Regions from separate parts of the Streptomyces sp. NBC_01431 genome, predicted to be linked through region 1. Evidence: riboswitches for the same ligand, from Rfam matches in the RefSeq annotation. Region 1 holds a riboswitch; each other region holds the start of a gene.
The links. A riboswitch is a leader RNA that binds a small molecule or an ion and turns the genes downstream of it on or off. The one in region 1 is predicted to bind cyclic di-AMP.

Region 1 (4,044 bases):
CAGACCGCGGTCGCCGCCGGATTCGGGCTGCTGCGCCTGGCCGGCGCCCCCTCGCTCGGCTGGCTCGACGTCAAGACCTCCGGCGGTGTCGAGGTCCCCGACATCGAGGCCGCGGTCGACGAGGAGCTCGCGCGGTTCGCCGCCGAGGGCCCCACCGCGGAGGAGATGGAGCGCGCCCAGGCCCAGTTGGAGCGCGAGTGGCTCGACCGGCTCGGCACGGTCGCCGGCCGCGCCGACGAACTGTGCCGGTACGCCGTGCTGTTCGGCGACCCGCAGCTCGCCCTGACCGCTGTCGACCGGGTCCTCGACATCACCGCCGAGGAGGTCAAGGCGGTCGCCGCCGCGAAACTGCGCCCCGACAACCGGGCCGTCCTGGTGTACGAGCCCATCGCCCCCGAGGCAAGCAACGAAGAGGAAGCAGAGGCGGGCCAGTGACGGACGCTGTCGTGACCATGGAGTTCCACCCGCAGCCGGCCGCCGGCACTGCCAAGCCGTGGGCCTTCCCGGCCCCCGAGCGGGGCACGCTCCCCAACGGCCTGACCGTGCTGCGCTGCCACCGCCCCGGCCAGCAGGTCGTCGCCGTGGAGATGTTCCTCGCGGCCCCCCTGGAGGCCGAGCCCGAGGGCCTCGACGGCGTTGCCACGATCATGGCGCGCGCCCTGACCGAGGGCACCGACAAGCACTCCGCCGAGGAGTTCGCCGCCGAACTGGAGCGGTGCGGCGCCACCATCGACGCGCACGCCGACCACCCCGGCGTCCGGGTCTCCCTCGAAGTGCCGGTCTCCCGGCTCCCCAAGGCGCTCTCGCTGCTCGCCGAGGCGCTGCGGGCACCCGCCTTCGCCGACTCCGAGGTCGAGCGGCTCGTCCGCAACCGCCTGGACGAGATCCCGCACGAGCAGGCCAACCCGGCCCGGCGGGCCGCCAAGCAGCTCTCCAAGGAGCTGTTCCCGGCCGCCGCGCGTATGTCGCGCCCGCGTCAGGGCACCGAGGAGACCGTCGCCGCGATCGACGCGGCGGCCGTGCGCGCCTTCTACGAGACGTACGTCCGCCCCTCGACGGCCGTCACCGTCATCGTCGGCGACCTCTCGGGCACCGACCTCGACGCGGTCCTCGCGGACACGCTGGGCGACTGGACCGGCGACCGTGCCGAGCCGCGCCCCGTCCCGCCGATCACCGCCGACGACACCGGCCGGGTCGTCATCGTGGACCGCCCCGGCGCGGTCCAGACCCAGCTGCTCATCGGCCGCATCGGACCGGACCGCCACGACCGGGTCTGGGCGGCCCAGGTGCTCGGCACGTACTGTCTGGGCGGCACCCTCACCTCCCGGCTCGACCGTGTGCTGCGCGAGGAGAAGGGCTACACCTACGGGGTGCGGGCCTTCGGCCAGGTGCTGCGCTCGGGTCCCGAAGGCGGCGCGGCGATGCTCGCCATCAGCGGCTCGGTGGACACCCCCAACACCGGTCCGGCGCTTGAGGACCTGTGGAAGGTGCTGCGCACGCTGGCCGCGGAGGGTCTGACGGACGACGAGCGCGAGGCCGCCGTGCACAACCTGGTGGGCGTCGCGCCGCTCAAGTACGAGACCGCGGCGGCCGTCGCCGGGACGCTGGCCGACCAGGTCGAGCAGTTCCTGCCGGACGACTACCAGGCGCAGCTGTACGCGATGCTGGCCGCGACCGGCACCGTGGAGGCGACGGCGGCCGTCGTCAGCGCCTTCCCGGCCGACCGGCTGGTCACCGTCCTCGTCGGTGACGCGGCCACGATCGAGGAGCCGGTACGCGCCCTCGGCATCGGTGAAGTGACCGTCGTCGCAGGCTGATTGAGGCACTCGGCAACCGAGCACACAGGAGACCCCGGAGGCGGATGCGCCTCCGGGGTCTCCTGTATCTAGGGGTTTGTCCGGTTTGTTGGGAGGTTGCCCCTCTGTCATGTGGCGTGCGCTACAAAACCCGGTGTCTGTTTGGTGATTGAAAGATGAGCCGTCTAGCGTCAGTCCCGCTGTCCGTCACCACCCGTCGCGCCCGCGGCACCGGACAGTGATCGCCGAGTCCCCGTACGGCGCGAGCCAGGGGAGCCGGGGACCCATTCAGTCCCTGGGGTGAATCGGACGCCTCCGCCCGCGGAGGGGCCCGTAGGAGACCTTCCTGCTCCGAACCCGTCAGCTAACCCGGTAGGCGAGATGGAAGGAAAGGACACCGCCACTCCATGGCGTTCACCCGTGCCACCGGGAAGCATCGCGCGCCCAGCCGTATGACGCGCCGCAGCGCGAACATCGCGGGCATCGCCACCCTCGCCACCGCCGGAGTCGTAGGCACCCTCGCCTCCCCGGCCACCGCCGCCCCGAGCGTCGCCGACACCGGCCTCACCCAGGCCATCGTCATCGGCGACTCCCTCGCCGGCCAGCTCGGCGCCCAGGCCGACGCCCAGAAGCAGGCGGCCGCGAAGGCCAAGGCGAAGGCCGAGGCCGAGGCGGCCGCCAAGCGCAAGGCCGAGGAACGGGCCACGGCGGACCGCGAGGCCAAGGAGCGCGCCGCTCGCGAGGCCGAGCGCAAGCGCCTCAACACCTTCGTCGCTCCCATAGCGAACAGCTACGTGTCCACCGGCTACAAGACCGGCGGATCCCTGTGGTCCTCCGGCGCCCATACCGGCATCGACTTCCACGCGGACAGCGGCACTTCGGTGCACGCGGTGGGTCTCGGCACCGTCGTCGAGGCCGGCTGGGGCGGTGCGTACGGCAACAACATAGTGATCAAGATGAACGACGGCTCGTACACCCAGTACGGCCACCTCTCGGTCATCCAGGTCTCCGTCGGCCAGACGGTCGAGCCGGGCCAGCAGATCGCGCTGTCGGGGAACACCGGCAACACCACGGGCCCGCACCTCCACTTCGAGGCCCGCACCGCCGCGACCTACGGTTCGGACATCGATCCGGTCGCCTACCTCCGCTCGCACGGCGTCTCCGTCTGAGGCGACCCACGCTCACCGAAGGCCCCCGGCATGCCGCCGGGGGCCTTTCGCATTGGCCAAAAGATATCCCTTGGTTTTGGCACGTCACCGGGAATTAACAGAGCCTGGAATAGAGTCGCGTAACAGACATCGGCAGGCGTCGGCAGTCATGGGCCGACGTCTTCCGACCGCGTTTCGCGGGTATCAATGCGGAGGTTCGGCCATGCACATTCCGGCGCATTCGGTATGCACGGCGATCCGCGACGACATCGTCTCGGGCGTCCTGGGGCGGGGCAGCCGGCTCACCGAGGAGGTACTCGCCCGCCGTTACGGCGTCTCGCGCGTCCCGGTGCGCGAAGCCCTGCGCACCCTGGAGTCCGAGGGATTCGTGACCACCCGCAGACATGCCGGTGCCTGGGTGGCCGAGCCCACCGATGTGGAGGCCGCCGACCTCCTCGAACTGCGCGTGCTGCTTGAGCCGTTGGCCGCCGCGCGGGCCGCTTCGCGCCGCTCGGAGGCCCATCTCAAAGTGCTGCGCGGCCTGGTGAGGCTCGGTCAGGACCGGGCCCGACGCGGCCAGGGCGAAGATCTGCGCTCGCTGGACGGCTGGTTCCACGAGACCCTGGCCCAGGCCTCCGTCAGCCCCGGACTGATAGCCCTGCTCACGCAGTTGAGGCACAAGATCGCCTGGATGTACGCGGTCGAGCAGTCGGCCCGGCCCGGTGAGACCTGGGCCGAACTCGGTGCGATCACCGACGCGGTGGCCCGGGGCGACGCCGAACGCGCCCGTTCCCTCACCGCCCTTCATGCCGAGCGATCGTTTTCCGCCCATCGGCTGCGGCGCCCCGCCACGGTGAGGACTTCGCAACCTGCCGTACACACGGCGAGCAGCCGCGCTTAACAGCGGGGCCGTATACAAAGAAAGCGCGACGCGACACCGAATTCACGCTGCCCGAAATCGGGCGCGAATCCGGGCCGTAATGGGTACCTGGAAAAACGCGTACCGGGAAATACGGAAAGAGCCGCCAACCCCGCGTGCGGGATCAGCGGCCCTTCGCCGTGACGTCGATCGGGTCAGACGGTCTCGGGGAGCTCCTCAA
Region 2 (4,044 bases), 1.5 Mb from region 1:
CGCCTCCGTGATGGCGGCCGCGCTGGCCGCGCCGTTCGCCGTGGTGCTGGCCTATCTGGTCAACGACGGGATCAAGTCCGTGTTCACGGAACCGCGCCCCTGCCGCGCGCTTCCGCACGACTTCCTGATCGAGAAGTGCCCGCCGATGGACGACTACGCCTTCCCCAGCAACCACACCACGGTCGCCGCCGCCGCGGCCGTCGCCCTGTTCCTGGTCAACCGCCGGCTGGGCGCCATCGCCTCGCTGGCGGCGCTGCTGATGGCCGCGTCCCGCGTGTACGTCGGAGCGCACTATCCGCACGACGTGCTGGTCGCCTTCGTGGTGGGCACGGTGGTGGCCCTCGCGGTGACCTGGTCCGCGCGGCGGTTCGCGACACCGACGGTCACCCGGCTGCGGGGCGGCGCGCTGAAGCCGCTGCTGACCTGAGACCCGAGGAACTCCCGTGCGGGGAGCGGTGATTGTCCTTCAGGGCGAGCACCGTGGGCCCCACCCGGGCGGCAGCGGACGGCATCCGGGTCGTTCGCTGCCGCGAGCCGGTGTCCCCGCCGGGCCGGAGCCCCTAGGCTCGGCGATGTGCTGCATATCGTCGAGGAACTCGCCGGCCCCGGTCCGCTGCGCATCTGCGCCCACACTCCCGCCGACGCCGACACGGGTACCGGCCTGCGGGTGCTCCTGGTGGCGGACGTACTGGCGCGGGTCGTGGAGATGCGCGGCAGGGCGGTGCTCATGGGGTGCACGGGCCCCCGCAACGCATTGGCCGCCGCCGCCGGAATCCGCCCCGCCGATGCCCAGGGGAACGCCGAGGAGATCACCGAGGCGTTCGCCGGTCCGCCCGGCGTCCGGCTGACCACCGAGGCCTACGAGGGCGGCGGCGCCGCCTGCCTCCAGATCGGCGAAGCCACACTGCCCGCGACCGAAGGCGTCGACGCGCTGGCCGTACGCTTCCTGCTGCTCGGCCACCCCTACGAGGAGCCGGTCGCGGTCACCGCCGACGAACTCGGCGAAGCGGACCGCACGCTCGCCCGCTGGCGGCGCGCCGTGGCGACGTGGGCCGAGCAGCCGTCGAAAGCGATCCCCGCCGACCTCCAGAGCGCGGCCCGCGCCGCCCTGGACAGCCGGCTCGACACCCCGGCGGTCCTGTGCCTGCTGCACGCCCTGGAAGCGAACCCCGACGTACCGCCGGGTGCCAAGTTCGAGACCTTCTCCTACGCCGACCGCGTGCTGGGCCTGGAACTCGTCCGTGAGGTGGGCAGGTACTGACGCGCCGAACGGCACCGTCGTGATGGTATCGGCGGTCCAACTCCCGTATTCGGCACGGCACTTGCGGGCAGCCCGCAGCGCAGGGCGGACGTACTCCCTTTGGTGGCGCGTCTGTCGCTCAGTCATCGAAGCCGTTGCCGCCCACGAGTTGGTCGATGCGGGCGCGGTGCGCCTCCTCCCTGACATCGAGGGTCCCGTCGGCTTTGCCGGCCAACTTCCGCCGGGCGTCGAGGAGCACCTTCTCTCCCCGGGCGTGGGGAGACCATGACGCTCCCTTTGTAGGCCCCCACCGATCTCCGGGCTCCACGAACACCCCGCCGCAGCGATTCAGTGCCGCGGTAACGGACTTGGCCGCCGGTAAGGGAATGTCGCCGCGGGTGAAGACGGGAAAGCGTATGACGTTGTCACGCGGAGGGCACCGCACGGTGAACGCCGGACCGGCCACTCGCGGGATCGGCGACCAGAAGGCGCGAATGCCGATATCCAGCAGCTGTCGGCGCCCGGAAGATCAGCGAGAGCGGTCTGCGGGAGGGCCCTGAATTCATGACGGCATTCATGATTTCCGCCGCGCTTTCCTTGATCAAAGCGCCGTCTGTGTGGCCACCGAGTGTGCGGCAGCTCGTGCGGCCCCCGGCGCCGAAATGATCTCCAGCGGTCGGCCGTGCTGCCGGAAGGGGCGGGGGGCCGGGTGGGTGTCTCGGGGGCGCACCTGCACCGAGAGGTGCCTTTTGTCCGAAATTAATGGACTTTAGTACCCCTTGTTCTTGGATCGGTAATGTCGCAATTGGTGCTATTGCCTGCGTGCCGTCGCTTTTGTGTGCAGGGCGTGAAGGACCTCGCTGGGCGAGTGAAGTAAGTCACGTATGGCTCCATCGATGGGCGGGGGATGCGGACGTCACTTTCGTTCCAGCACAAGAGAGTTGAGGGCCGCGGCAGGGGCCGACGAGGGTCGCGGAGTTCCGGGAATCCCTATTCTGGATCATCGGAATTGAATTCCGGCCTTGTTTCCAGTCGGCCCATTCGCTTAAGTTCACCGTCAATCCGGGTGGAACGCCGAATCCTGCCGCCGTCCGGAACCTCCCACACACGTACGGCAGGAGCGGGGGACCCAGGTAAGCCGCCGATCCGGACTTCCGGAACGACTCCGGGGTGAAGTCGCATGCACACACGCACTGCGACCGGACAGCTCCTGTCCGAACCCGACAGCTCACCTCGCAGGCGAAGGAGAGGAATTCACCATGCCTGCAAAGGGCAAGCACCGCCGCCCCAAGTCCAACTCGCTCACCCGGGGCCTCGCGGCCGCGGGTACGGGCGGCGCAGTACTCGCCATGCCGGTGATCGGTGCGACCGCGGCCACCGCTGCGCCCGCAACGGTGCCGACCGGCACCGTCAAGGCCGCCGTGGCGGCCGTCGCGCCCGCCAAGCCGATCACCGCGGTGAAGGCAGCCCCCACGACCTACTCCGTCGTCTCCGGGGACTCCCTGTACAAGATCGCCGACGCGCTCAACGTCAGCGGCGGCTGGAAGCAGCTCTACCAGGACAACCGCGCCGCCATCGGCTCGGACCCGGCTCTGATCCACCCCGGCATCAAGCTCACCATCGGCTCCAAGGCCGCGGCGGCCCCGGCCGACACCTCCCGGGCCACCGCGTCCGGCCGCGCCGACCGCTCCGCGCGGCCGACCACCCTCTCCGTCCAGAACGTCGCCGCCGTGACGAGCGCGCCGAAGTACGCCAACAACCTCGACGGCTGGATCAGGCAGTCGATGGACATCATGGCCCAGCACGGCATCCCGGGCAGCTACAACGGCATCTACCGCAACATCATGCGGGAGTCCTCCGGCAACCCGCTGGCGATCAACAACTGGGACTCCAACGCCGTGGCCGGCACGCCCTCCAAGGGACTCCTCCAGGTCATCCAGCCGACGTTCCAGGCCTTCCACGTGCCGGGTACCTCCCTGGACCTCTACGACCCGGTCGCCAACATCACCGCCGCGTGCAACTACGCCGCCAAGACGTACGGCTCGATCGACAACGTGTTCGGCGCCTACTGACAGGCGTTCGCCGAACGGGGAGGTTTCGGGCCCGGCGCGCCGGTGAACGGGCGCGCCGGGCCTCTGCCTTGTCCGTGACTCAGCGCGTCCGCTTCCGCACCAGAAGACCGTCTTGGCGCCTTGACGAAAAACCCGCGTGGCGGGAGTGGCCCGATGGTTGATGACCGGTGCCCTGCCTGCGAAAACTGCCCTCGTCTCTGCGCGGCCGGAACTCGTGCGGAAGGCGGTGCAACTTTCGTTCACCCCGCAGGGTGAACTGTTCAGAGGGTGCACGTTTCTGCATGCGGGCGTGTTCCTAGGGTGGTAGTGCGTCACCCCGGAACACGGTGACTGCCCGACGACCGTGTACTCCCGTGTTCGCGGGAGTCGTTCCGCCCCGGGAGCCGCCATGGGAACCACCGCTCGGCCATCCGTCTCCGCACCGGTGCCGCTGCCTCCGGGTCTGCTTCCGGCCCCGTGCGGCAACGCCCGTACCCACCTGACACAGGGGTTCACGGTGGTCGAGATCCACGGCACCGTGGACCTGGCCACCGCGCCCGGCGTACAGGTCCATCTCGACGCGGCCACCCACACGCCCGGAGCGCGAGTGATCGTGGACCTGCGGCCGGTGGCCTTCTTCGACTGCGCCGTCCTTACGCTGCTGTGCCGGGCCCATCGCAGGATCCGTGAGCGCGGCGGCCAGCTCGGCCTGGTCTGCGCGCGGCCCTGGCATCTGAGGATCCTCGCCGCGGG
Region 3 (4,044 bases), 1.7 Mb from region 1:
TCAAATCCTGTCCCCGCTACTGACCGAAGAGGCCCGGCACTTTCGAGTGCCGGGCCTCTTCGCATTCCCGGATGATCCGGAGCGTTCCCGGAACCGGCGCGTTTCCCGATCCGGCGCGTTCCCCGATCCGGTGCTTGACCTTTACGCAACGTCAAGATCTAGCGTGATCGGTGTGAACGGCAAGGAGTGGTCGATCCAGGAGATCGCCAAGAAGGCCGGGACGACGAGCCGCACGCTTCGGCACTACGGAGAGCTCGGCCTGCTCGTTCCGAGCCGGATCGGAAGCAACGGTTACCGCTATTACGGGCAGGACGCCCTGGTCCGCCTCCAGCGGATTCTGCTCCTGAGGGAGCTGGGCCTTTCGCTGCCGGTGATCGGTGAGGTCCTCGAAGGCGAGCGCGATCCGGCCGCCGCGCTGCGGACCCATCTGCACCTCCTCGAACAGGAGCGCGCGCGTATCGCGCGGCAGATCGCCTCGGTGCGGACCACCCTGCGCAAGACCGAGGAAGGGGAAGAACTCATGGCCGAGGAAGTGTTCGACGGCTTCGAGCACACGCGGTACGAGGAGGAGGTGAGCCGTCGCTGGGGTCGGGACGCCTACGAGAAGGGCGACCGCTGGTGGCGCTCGCTCAGCGAGGAGCAGAAGAAGGGATTCCGGGAGGAGCACGAGTACATCGCGCGCGACTGGGGCCGCGCGCACGCGGCCGGCCTGCCCGTCGACGGCGAACAGGCGCAGGACATCGCCCGCCGCCATGTCGTCTGGCTGTCGCACACCCAGACCGCCACCAGGTCGTACGTCGCCGCTCTCGGCCAGATGTACGTCGACGACCCCCGCTTCGGCGCCAACTACGACCAGCACGGCGCGGGCACGGCGGAATTCGTACGGGATGCCCTGAAGGTGTACGCGCAGCGGCACCTCTCGGACGGCTGAGCCGCCCGGCGCGCATGCGGAGGGTAGCTTTGCGTGCGCCATGAGTGAGTGTGCGGTAGTTCCGAGGAGAGGCACGCGGGCACGGACCGCCGTGCTGCTCGCCCTCGTGCTCGGCGTGGTCGGGCTGGGCGGGTGTGACCAGGTGCGGGAGGCTCGTCCCGTGAAGGAGGGTCCCGCGAAGGGTGTGGTGGTGGCTCCGGCTGTGATCGGCCCTGGGCGCGGTTGCCGACTGGGCACCGGTGACTGGTCCGGGCCGCCGTGCGGATCCGACCGGGCGGCCGACCATCGCCACACCAGGGGGAGTTGCGCCCGCGGCCGACCGGGCTCACATCGCTGCCGCCGGCAGTGAACCCAGCTGCGCCCCCGGCGCTCCGGTCGGGCGCGATGCCCGTTGTGGGGGTGCGGCTCTGGTCGGACTCGGTGCCCCTGGGGTTCGGGGCCCGCTTGGGGGGCGGTTGTGAGGGCGCGGCTCTGGCCGGCCCCCGTACCCGGGCCGGGGCCCGGCGCCCGTTGTGACGCGGCGCCTCCCTGCCCGGCCCGGTACCCGCTCGGGTGTGGCGGAGTCGCCTTCGGCGGGGGGACGGGGCAGGCTGGACGGGTGCGGCAGCGAACAGAGGGCGAGAGGCGCCTGGTACGGGCGCTACCCGTACTGCTCATCGTCGTCGGCTTTATCTTCGACGCCTCGACGCCGCCCGAACTGACCGCCGCCGCCCTGTTCGCGGGCGCCCCGTTGATCGCCGCCCCGTTCTACTCGGGCCGCGCGACCGCCGCCATCGGGGCGGGCTCGCTGGTCGCGGTCGTCGGGCTCTGGTTCATACAGGACCTCCCCAACCTTGGCGAAGGCGCCAGCGAGCTGTTCACCGTGCTCACGGTGGGCGGCCTGGCGCTCGTCATCAACCGCATCCTGCGCCGCAGCGACGAACAACTGGCGTCCGCCCGCGTCATCGCGGAGACCGCGCAGCGCGCCGTGCTGCCCACGCCCGCCTCCCGCATCGGCGGCCTCCACGTCGCCGCGCGGTACGAGGCGGCGCAGGCCGACGCCTTCATCGGCGGGGACCTGTTCGCCGTGCAGGACACCCCCCACGGGGTGCGGCTGATCGTCGGGGACGTACGGGGAAAGGGGCTCCAGGCGGTGGAGGCCGTCGCCGTGGTGATCGGCGCCTTCCGCGAGGCTGCCGAACAGGAGTCCTCCCTGGAGGCGGTGGCCCGGCGGCTGGAGCGGGCGCTGGCCCGCGAGGGCACCCGGCGTGACCGGCTCGACGCGTTCGAGGGGTTCACCACCGCGCTGCTCGGCGAGATCCCGCGCGGCGACGGCACCGTACGCCTGGTGAACCGGGGGCACCCCGAGCCGTTGATGCTGCACGCGGACGGGGCCCTTGACGTGCTCGTCCCGGCGGAACCCGCGCTGCCGCTCGGCATGGCGGACCTGGGGGTGTGGCCGGACCGGTCCGACGAACGGTCGTTCCCGGCGGGGTCGACGCTGCTGTTCTATACGGACGGCCTGTCCGAGGCGCGCGACGCCGAAGGCGTCTTCTACGACCCCCGCGCCCGGCTGCTCGGAGCGATCTTCCCCGGTCCGGACGAGGTTCTGGACGCGCTCGTGGACGACGTACGGCGCTACACCGGCGGGGGCACCAACGACGACATGGCGCTGCTCGCGGTGAACCGGCCCATCGAGGGCCAGCCCGACCGGCGCCGCACCGTCAGGATCGTGAAATGAGTGCGGCGAGAGCCGGTCACCGTGGGTGCCCGTGGGGTATCCCTCCGCATAACATTTGACACACCGTCAGGAATGCCGGGTGACGCGAGCCGCGCTGAATCGCCGTCAACTCGCCCGGTTTGACCCGGCTGTGGGTACTAAGTCCAGGCCGCGGCCGTTAACGATCAGTGAGAACGGCTTGGAATCCGGACCGGGTGTCTATTAACGTTCGATAACGCAGCGCGGTCGGCCCAGCCGCCGCAACGGCGGCACCGCGCGCATGCGCCGAATCCCGCAAGGGAACCGGGGAACCACCAACTTGGGGTGAATCGGGCGCCTTCGCGGGCGCTCGTAGGAGACCTTCCTGCTCCGAACCCGTCAGCTAACCCGGTAGGCGAGAAGGAAGGAAAGGAGCGCGCCCTCGTGGCGTCCAACGAGCCTGCCCTCGACACCCCGATTTCTCCCGATTCCCTGTACGGCGATGCGCCGGACCAGAGCGAGACGTGGGAGGAGTGGGACCCGACCGCGGAGTCCATACGCCCGGTACGCGGCCGGCACCGGGTGGCCAAGCAGCGCGGCGGACTCGCACGCAGCTCCACCGTGCTCGGCGTCGGCGTCATCGCCGCGGTCGGCGCGGGCGGCATGGCCACCGCGCAGACCAAGCCGCCGGTCTCCATCTCGCTGCCCGACTCGCTCACCAAGAACCTGCCGGACCTCGGGTCGCTGCCCGGCGTCGGCGAGCTCGTCTCGCACGACGCCCCGAGCACCCCGAAGACCGAGGCGGCGCGGGCCGACCAGAAGATCGCGGCCTCCCCGCTGACCATGACCGGGCTCTCCACCGCCGAGGCCGAGCAGGGCGCCACCGACGCCGGTGAGGCGCTGCGCGCCCGCATCCTCCAGCAGGCCGAGCAGCAGAAGGCGGGCGCCGTGGCCGAGGCCAAGGCCGCCGCCCAGAAGGCCGCCGCGGAAAAGGCGGCCGCGGAGGCCAAGGCCAAGCAGGACGCGGCGGCGGCCAAGGCCGCGGCGGACAAGAAGGCGGCGGCGGAGGCCGCGGCGAAGAAGGCCGAAGAGGAGCGGCTGGCCAAGCTGGCCGCCAGCTACTCGCTGCCGGTCGGCTCGTACACGATCACCTCCACGTTCGGCGAGGCCGGCTCGATGTGGGCCTCGGGCCACCACACCGGCCTCGACTTCGCGGCCCCGACGGGCACGCCGATCAAGGCGGTTCACTCCGGGACGGTCAAGTCGGCGGCCTGGGCTGGTGCGTACGGCTACCGCACGGTGATCACGCTCGACGACGGCAGCGAGCTCTGGTTCTGCCACCAGTCGTCGATCGCGGTCAGCGCGGGGCAGAAGGTGGCGACCGGGGACGTCATCGGGCGGGTCGGCGCGACCGGCAACGTCACGGGGCCGCACC
Region 4 (4,044 bases), 2.7 Mb from region 1:
GCGTGGGAGCCACCGTTGAGGATGTTCATCATCGGAACGGGCAGCAGGTGCGCGTTCGGGCCGCCCAGGTAGCGGAACAGCGGCAGGTCGCTGGCCTCGGAGGCGGCGTGCGCGACGGCGAGGGAGACGCCGAGGATGGCGTTGGCGCCGAGCGAGCCCTTGTTGTCGGTGGCGTCCAGGTCGAACATGGCCTGGTCGATCAGGCGCTGCTCGGTGGCGTCGTAGCCGACGAGCTCCGGGCCGATCTGCTCGATGACGGCGAGGACGGCCTTCTCGACACCCTTGCCGCCGTAGCGGTTGGGGTCACCGTCGCGAAGCTCGATGGCCTCGAAGGCACCGGTGGAGGCGCCGGACGGAACTGCAGCACGGCCGGTGCTGCCGTCGTCGAGGCCGACCTCGACCTCGACCGTGGGGTTGCCTCGGGAGTCCAGGATTTCCCGGGCTACGACGACGTCGATGGACGGCACGAGCATCTCCTTCTGGGATGTGACGCTAGATGTGACGCAAGGGGTGCAGCGCCGCACAGGGTCGCTGCGGCCTTGCGACAAGAGCCTAACCGGCTCCGGGGCTCCGGCCAGCCGAGTGCCCGCCTCCTGGGACGAAAAAGGGCCCAAGGACCCTGATTCCGGGTCAAAGGGCCACAAGGCTACTGCCAGGTAACAGCGAAACCCCGGCCCGGCGCGTACGGGGGAATGCGCGCCGGGCCGGGGGGACTTGGGGCCGGGTCGGGCTCAGCTCAGGTGGAGCTTCTGGCCCGGGAAGATCAGGTTGGCGTCCTTGACGATGTCCTTGTTCAGCTCGAACAGCTTCTGCCAGCCACCCTTGGTGCCGTTGGCGGAAGCGATCTGGCCGAGGGTGTCGCCGGCCTTGACGGTGTACTCGCCGTTGCCCTGCTTGACCGGCTCGGAGCGCTGCTCGCTGCGGCTGGCCTCGGGCGCGGACTGGGTGCGCTGCGACTTCTGCTGCGGCTTGGCCTGCGGCTTCGAGGTCTCAGCGGACTTGGTGGACTTGGAGGACGACGAGGAACCGGAGGTGTCCACGTCGGCCTTGCTGCCGCCGGAGGTCAGGTTGCCGGCACCGGCGCAGGACCAGGCGCCCGGACCCTGAATCGCGAGCAGCTTCTCAGCGGTGGCTATCTGCTGGCCCTTGGTGGCCAGGTCGGCGCGCGAGGCGTACTGGGTGCCGCCGGCGGCGGCCCAGGAGGACTGCGAGAACTGCAGGCCGCCGTAGTAGCCGTTGCCGGTGTTGATGGACCAGTTGCCGCCGGACTCGCACTGGGCGACCGCGTCCCAGGTGGAGACGGAGGCGGCGGAGGCGTTGCCCGCGGCCATCAGCGGGGCGGCGACAGCGGCACCGGTGACGCCGGCCAGCGTGACGACACGGACGGCCTTGGACGGGCGACGGTGCTTGCCCTTGCCGGAAAGCAGCATGGAGGTTCTCCTCACCGACGCCTGCGAGGTGAGCTGTCGGGTTCGGGCGTGAGCTGCCCGGCCGAGCGATGGTGCGCCCGTCTTCACCCCAAGCCGGCCGACAGCGTCAACTGCCGGGCCCGGCACTTACCTTGGGTCCCCCGCTCCTGCCTACGGCGCATAAGCGTCGACTGTTCCCGTCGGCCGACGGCAGGATTCGGCGTGCTCGGTCGACGGGGCTCGCGGTGACGAGCGGTTCCGACGAAAACACACGCCCCGCCAATGTTCAAAGACGCCCATCGGGGAGAAAACGCCCCTACTCGCCGAAATGGAAGGGGCGTTTCCGCAGGTCGGGGGCGGGGCGGACGGACCGGGCAGGCGGGGTGGGCCAGTTGAGACGAAGAGACCCATATCTCACTTGCACAGAACGGACATACGCCCTCGAACTACCCCTGTTTCGGTACCGAGTTCGGGGTGGCCACCGCCGCCGCCGCGGCCTTCAGGTCCAGGCTCTGGCCAGGCAGGATGAGATTCGGGTCGGTACCGATCAGGTGCTCGTTGGCGTGGTAGAGCGCGGGCCAACCGCCCTGGATCTTGTTCGCGGTGGCGATGGCCGAGAGGCTGTCGCCGGGGCGGACGGTGTAGTCGCCGTTGGCCGCCGGGGTGTTGCCGACATCACGTGAGGACCCGTCACCTCGCGAGGCGCGCCCCGCGTCACGGCTGTCGGACGAACTGCCCGAATCGCTCTGACCCGTCGGAGCGGGCTTACCGGTCGGGGCGGGCTGACCGGTCGGGGCGGTCGAGCCGGTCGGGCCCGGCGTCGCGCCCGAGCCCTCCTCCGGCGAGGGCGCCCCGCGGTGCTTGCCGGGGCTCGCCGGGGTGGACGCGGGGGGCGTCGCGGGCTTGGCGGGGTCGGCCGTCGGCGTGCCGCCCGGCGTGGGAGTGGCGGAGCCGGTGGGCGTCGTGGGAGTCGGCGCGGTGCCGGGCGTCTTGGTCGCCGGGGTGGTGGGCAGCAGGGGGGTGTCGGCCGGGTCCGGCGTCGCGGGCAGGCCCGGGTCGACGTCGGCCGCGGCGCCGCCCTTGGTGATCCCGTCGGCGCAGCTTCCGAAGGCCTTGGGGCCCTGAGCCGCGAGGACCTTCTCGGCGACGGCTATCTGCTGGGCCCGGCTGGCGAGGTCGGCGCGCTGGGCGTAGTCCGTACCGCCGTACGTCTCCCAGGTGGTCTGCGAGAACTGGAGACCACCGTAGAGGCCGTTGCCGAAGTCCGCGCTCCACATGCCGCCGGACTCACAGGTCGCCACCTGGTTCCAGGTGCTCGCGTCCGCGGCGTTCGCGCCGGTCGCGGCGAGCAGGGGAAGAGCGATGGCCGAGCCGGTCACCCCTGCCGCGACGACGAGAGCGGGTGCCTGGCGGGGCCGACGATGCCGTCCATTCCCGGAGCGCATGAATGAGGCCTTCCGTGTGACTGCTGAGCCGAATGAACGGTGAACGTAGCCGTACTCGAACGTCTGTCACAAGTCGATGCACCCGCGATCACGTAAAAGTCACAGTCTTGACGGTTCGTCAGATCGAGGCGCCGCTTGGCGGTGTGAACTCCACGGGCAGGGTGCGCAGTCCGCGCATGATGAGTCCGCCGCGCCAGCGCAAATCGGTAGGATCCGCCGCGAGCCGCAGGTCAGGGAGGCGCCGCAGCAGGGTCTCAAGTGCGGTGCGGCCTTCGAGCCGGGCGAGCGGAGCGCCGAGGCAGTAGTGGATCCCGTGGCCGTATCCGAGGTGCTGGTTGTCCGTGCGGCCGAGGTCGAGGGTGTCCGGGTCGGCGAAGCGCTCGGGGTCGCGGTCGGCGGCGGCGAGCACCACGAGCACCGGGTCACCGGCCGCGATGCGCTGCCCGCCGATGCTCAGCGCCTCGGTGGCGAACCGCCACGTCGCAAGCTCGACCGGGCCGTCGTAGCGCAGGAGTTCCTCGATGCCGGTCTCCAGGAGCCCGCTCTCCCCCGCGCCGATCGAGTCCTGGAGCCGCTCGCGCTGCCCGGGGTTGCGCAACAGGGCGTACACACCGTTGCCGATGAGGTTGACGGTCGTCTCGAACCCGGCGAACAGCAGGATGAAGGCCATCGCGGCGGCCTCGCCCTCGGTGAGGTGCTCACCGTGGTCGCTGGCCTCGATGAGCGCGGAGATGAGGTCGTCACCGGGGTTCTCGCGCTTCTTGTGGATGAGCTCGGCGAGGTAGTCGCGCATCTTCTTCACCGAGCGGGCGACGCCGCCGCGCGGGCCGCCGCCGTGCCGGATCATCATGCCCGCCCAGTCGCGGAAGTCGTCCTGGTCCTCGCGCGGTACGCCGAGCAGATCGCAGATGGCGTAGATGGGGAGCGGGAAGGCGAAGTCGTGGATGAGGTCGGCCTCCCCGTTCGCCGCGAACGCGTCGATGAGCTGGTCGGTCAACTCCTGGACGCGCGGCGCGAATTGGGCCACCGTGCGCGGGGTGAACGCCTTCGACACCAGGCGCCTGAGCCGGGTGTGGTCCGGCGGGTCGATGTTGAGCAGATGCGTCATCAGCTCGGCCTTGCGCTCGCCCGGAATGCCCGTCTTGCCCTTGGCGTGGGCCGGCTCGTCGTGGTGTGCGGGGTTCTTGGAG

Region 2: another riboswitch for cyclic di-AMP. It lies ahead of OG522_RS03470 (transglycosylase SLT domain-containing protein); the one in region 1 lies ahead of OG522_RS10010 (M23 family metallopeptidase).
Region 3: another riboswitch for cyclic di-AMP. It lies ahead of OG522_RS17825 (M23 family metallopeptidase); the one in region 1 lies ahead of OG522_RS10010 (M23 family metallopeptidase).
Region 4: another riboswitch for cyclic di-AMP. It lies ahead of OG522_RS22565 (transglycosylase family protein); the one in region 1 lies ahead of OG522_RS10010 (M23 family metallopeptidase).

Annotation. Positions count from the first base shown of each region.
Region 1 is NZ_CP109496.1:2,169,875-2,173,918, reverse strand. It holds gene OG522_RS10020 (M16 family metallopeptidase) at 1-435, shown strand, start outside; gene OG522_RS10015 (M16 family metallopeptidase) at 453-1,817, shown strand; cyclic di-AMP (ydaO/yuaA leader) riboswitch at 2,030-2,190, shown strand; gene OG522_RS10010 (M23 family metallopeptidase) at 2,204-2,965, shown strand; gene OG522_RS10005 (GntR family transcriptional regulator) at 3,168-3,845, shown strand; gene OG522_RS10000 (HPr family phosphocarrier protein) at 4,019-4,044, opposite strand, start outside.
Region 2 is NZ_CP109496.1:706,240-710,283, reverse strand. It holds gene OG522_RS03480 (phosphatase PAP2 family protein) at 1-427, shown strand, start outside; gene OG522_RS03475 (hypothetical protein) at 575-1,261, shown strand; cyclic di-AMP (ydaO/yuaA leader) riboswitch at 2,303-2,497, shown strand; gene OG522_RS03470 (transglycosylase SLT domain-containing protein) at 2,500-3,312, shown strand; gene OG522_RS03465 (STAS domain-containing protein) at 3,701-4,044, shown strand, end outside.
Region 3 is NZ_CP109496.1:3,883,812-3,887,855, reverse strand. It holds tRNA gene OG522_RS17840 (tRNA-Met) at 1-19, shown strand, start outside; gene OG522_RS17835 (MerR family transcriptional regulator) at 173-931, shown strand; gene OG522_RS17830 (PP2C family protein-serine/threonine phosphatase) at 1,530-2,651, shown strand; cyclic di-AMP (ydaO/yuaA leader) riboswitch at 2,904-3,042, shown strand; gene OG522_RS17825 (M23 family metallopeptidase) at 3,054-4,044, shown strand, end outside.
Region 4 is NZ_CP109496.1:4,895,897-4,899,940, reverse strand. It holds gene eno (phosphopyruvate hydratase) at 1-473, opposite strand, end outside; gene OG522_RS22565 (transglycosylase family protein) at 732-1,430, opposite strand; cyclic di-AMP (ydaO/yuaA leader) riboswitch at 1,434-1,598, opposite strand; gene OG522_RS22560 (transglycosylase family protein) at 1,856-2,854, opposite strand; gene OG522_RS22555 (cytochrome P450 family protein) at 2,973-4,044, opposite strand, start outside.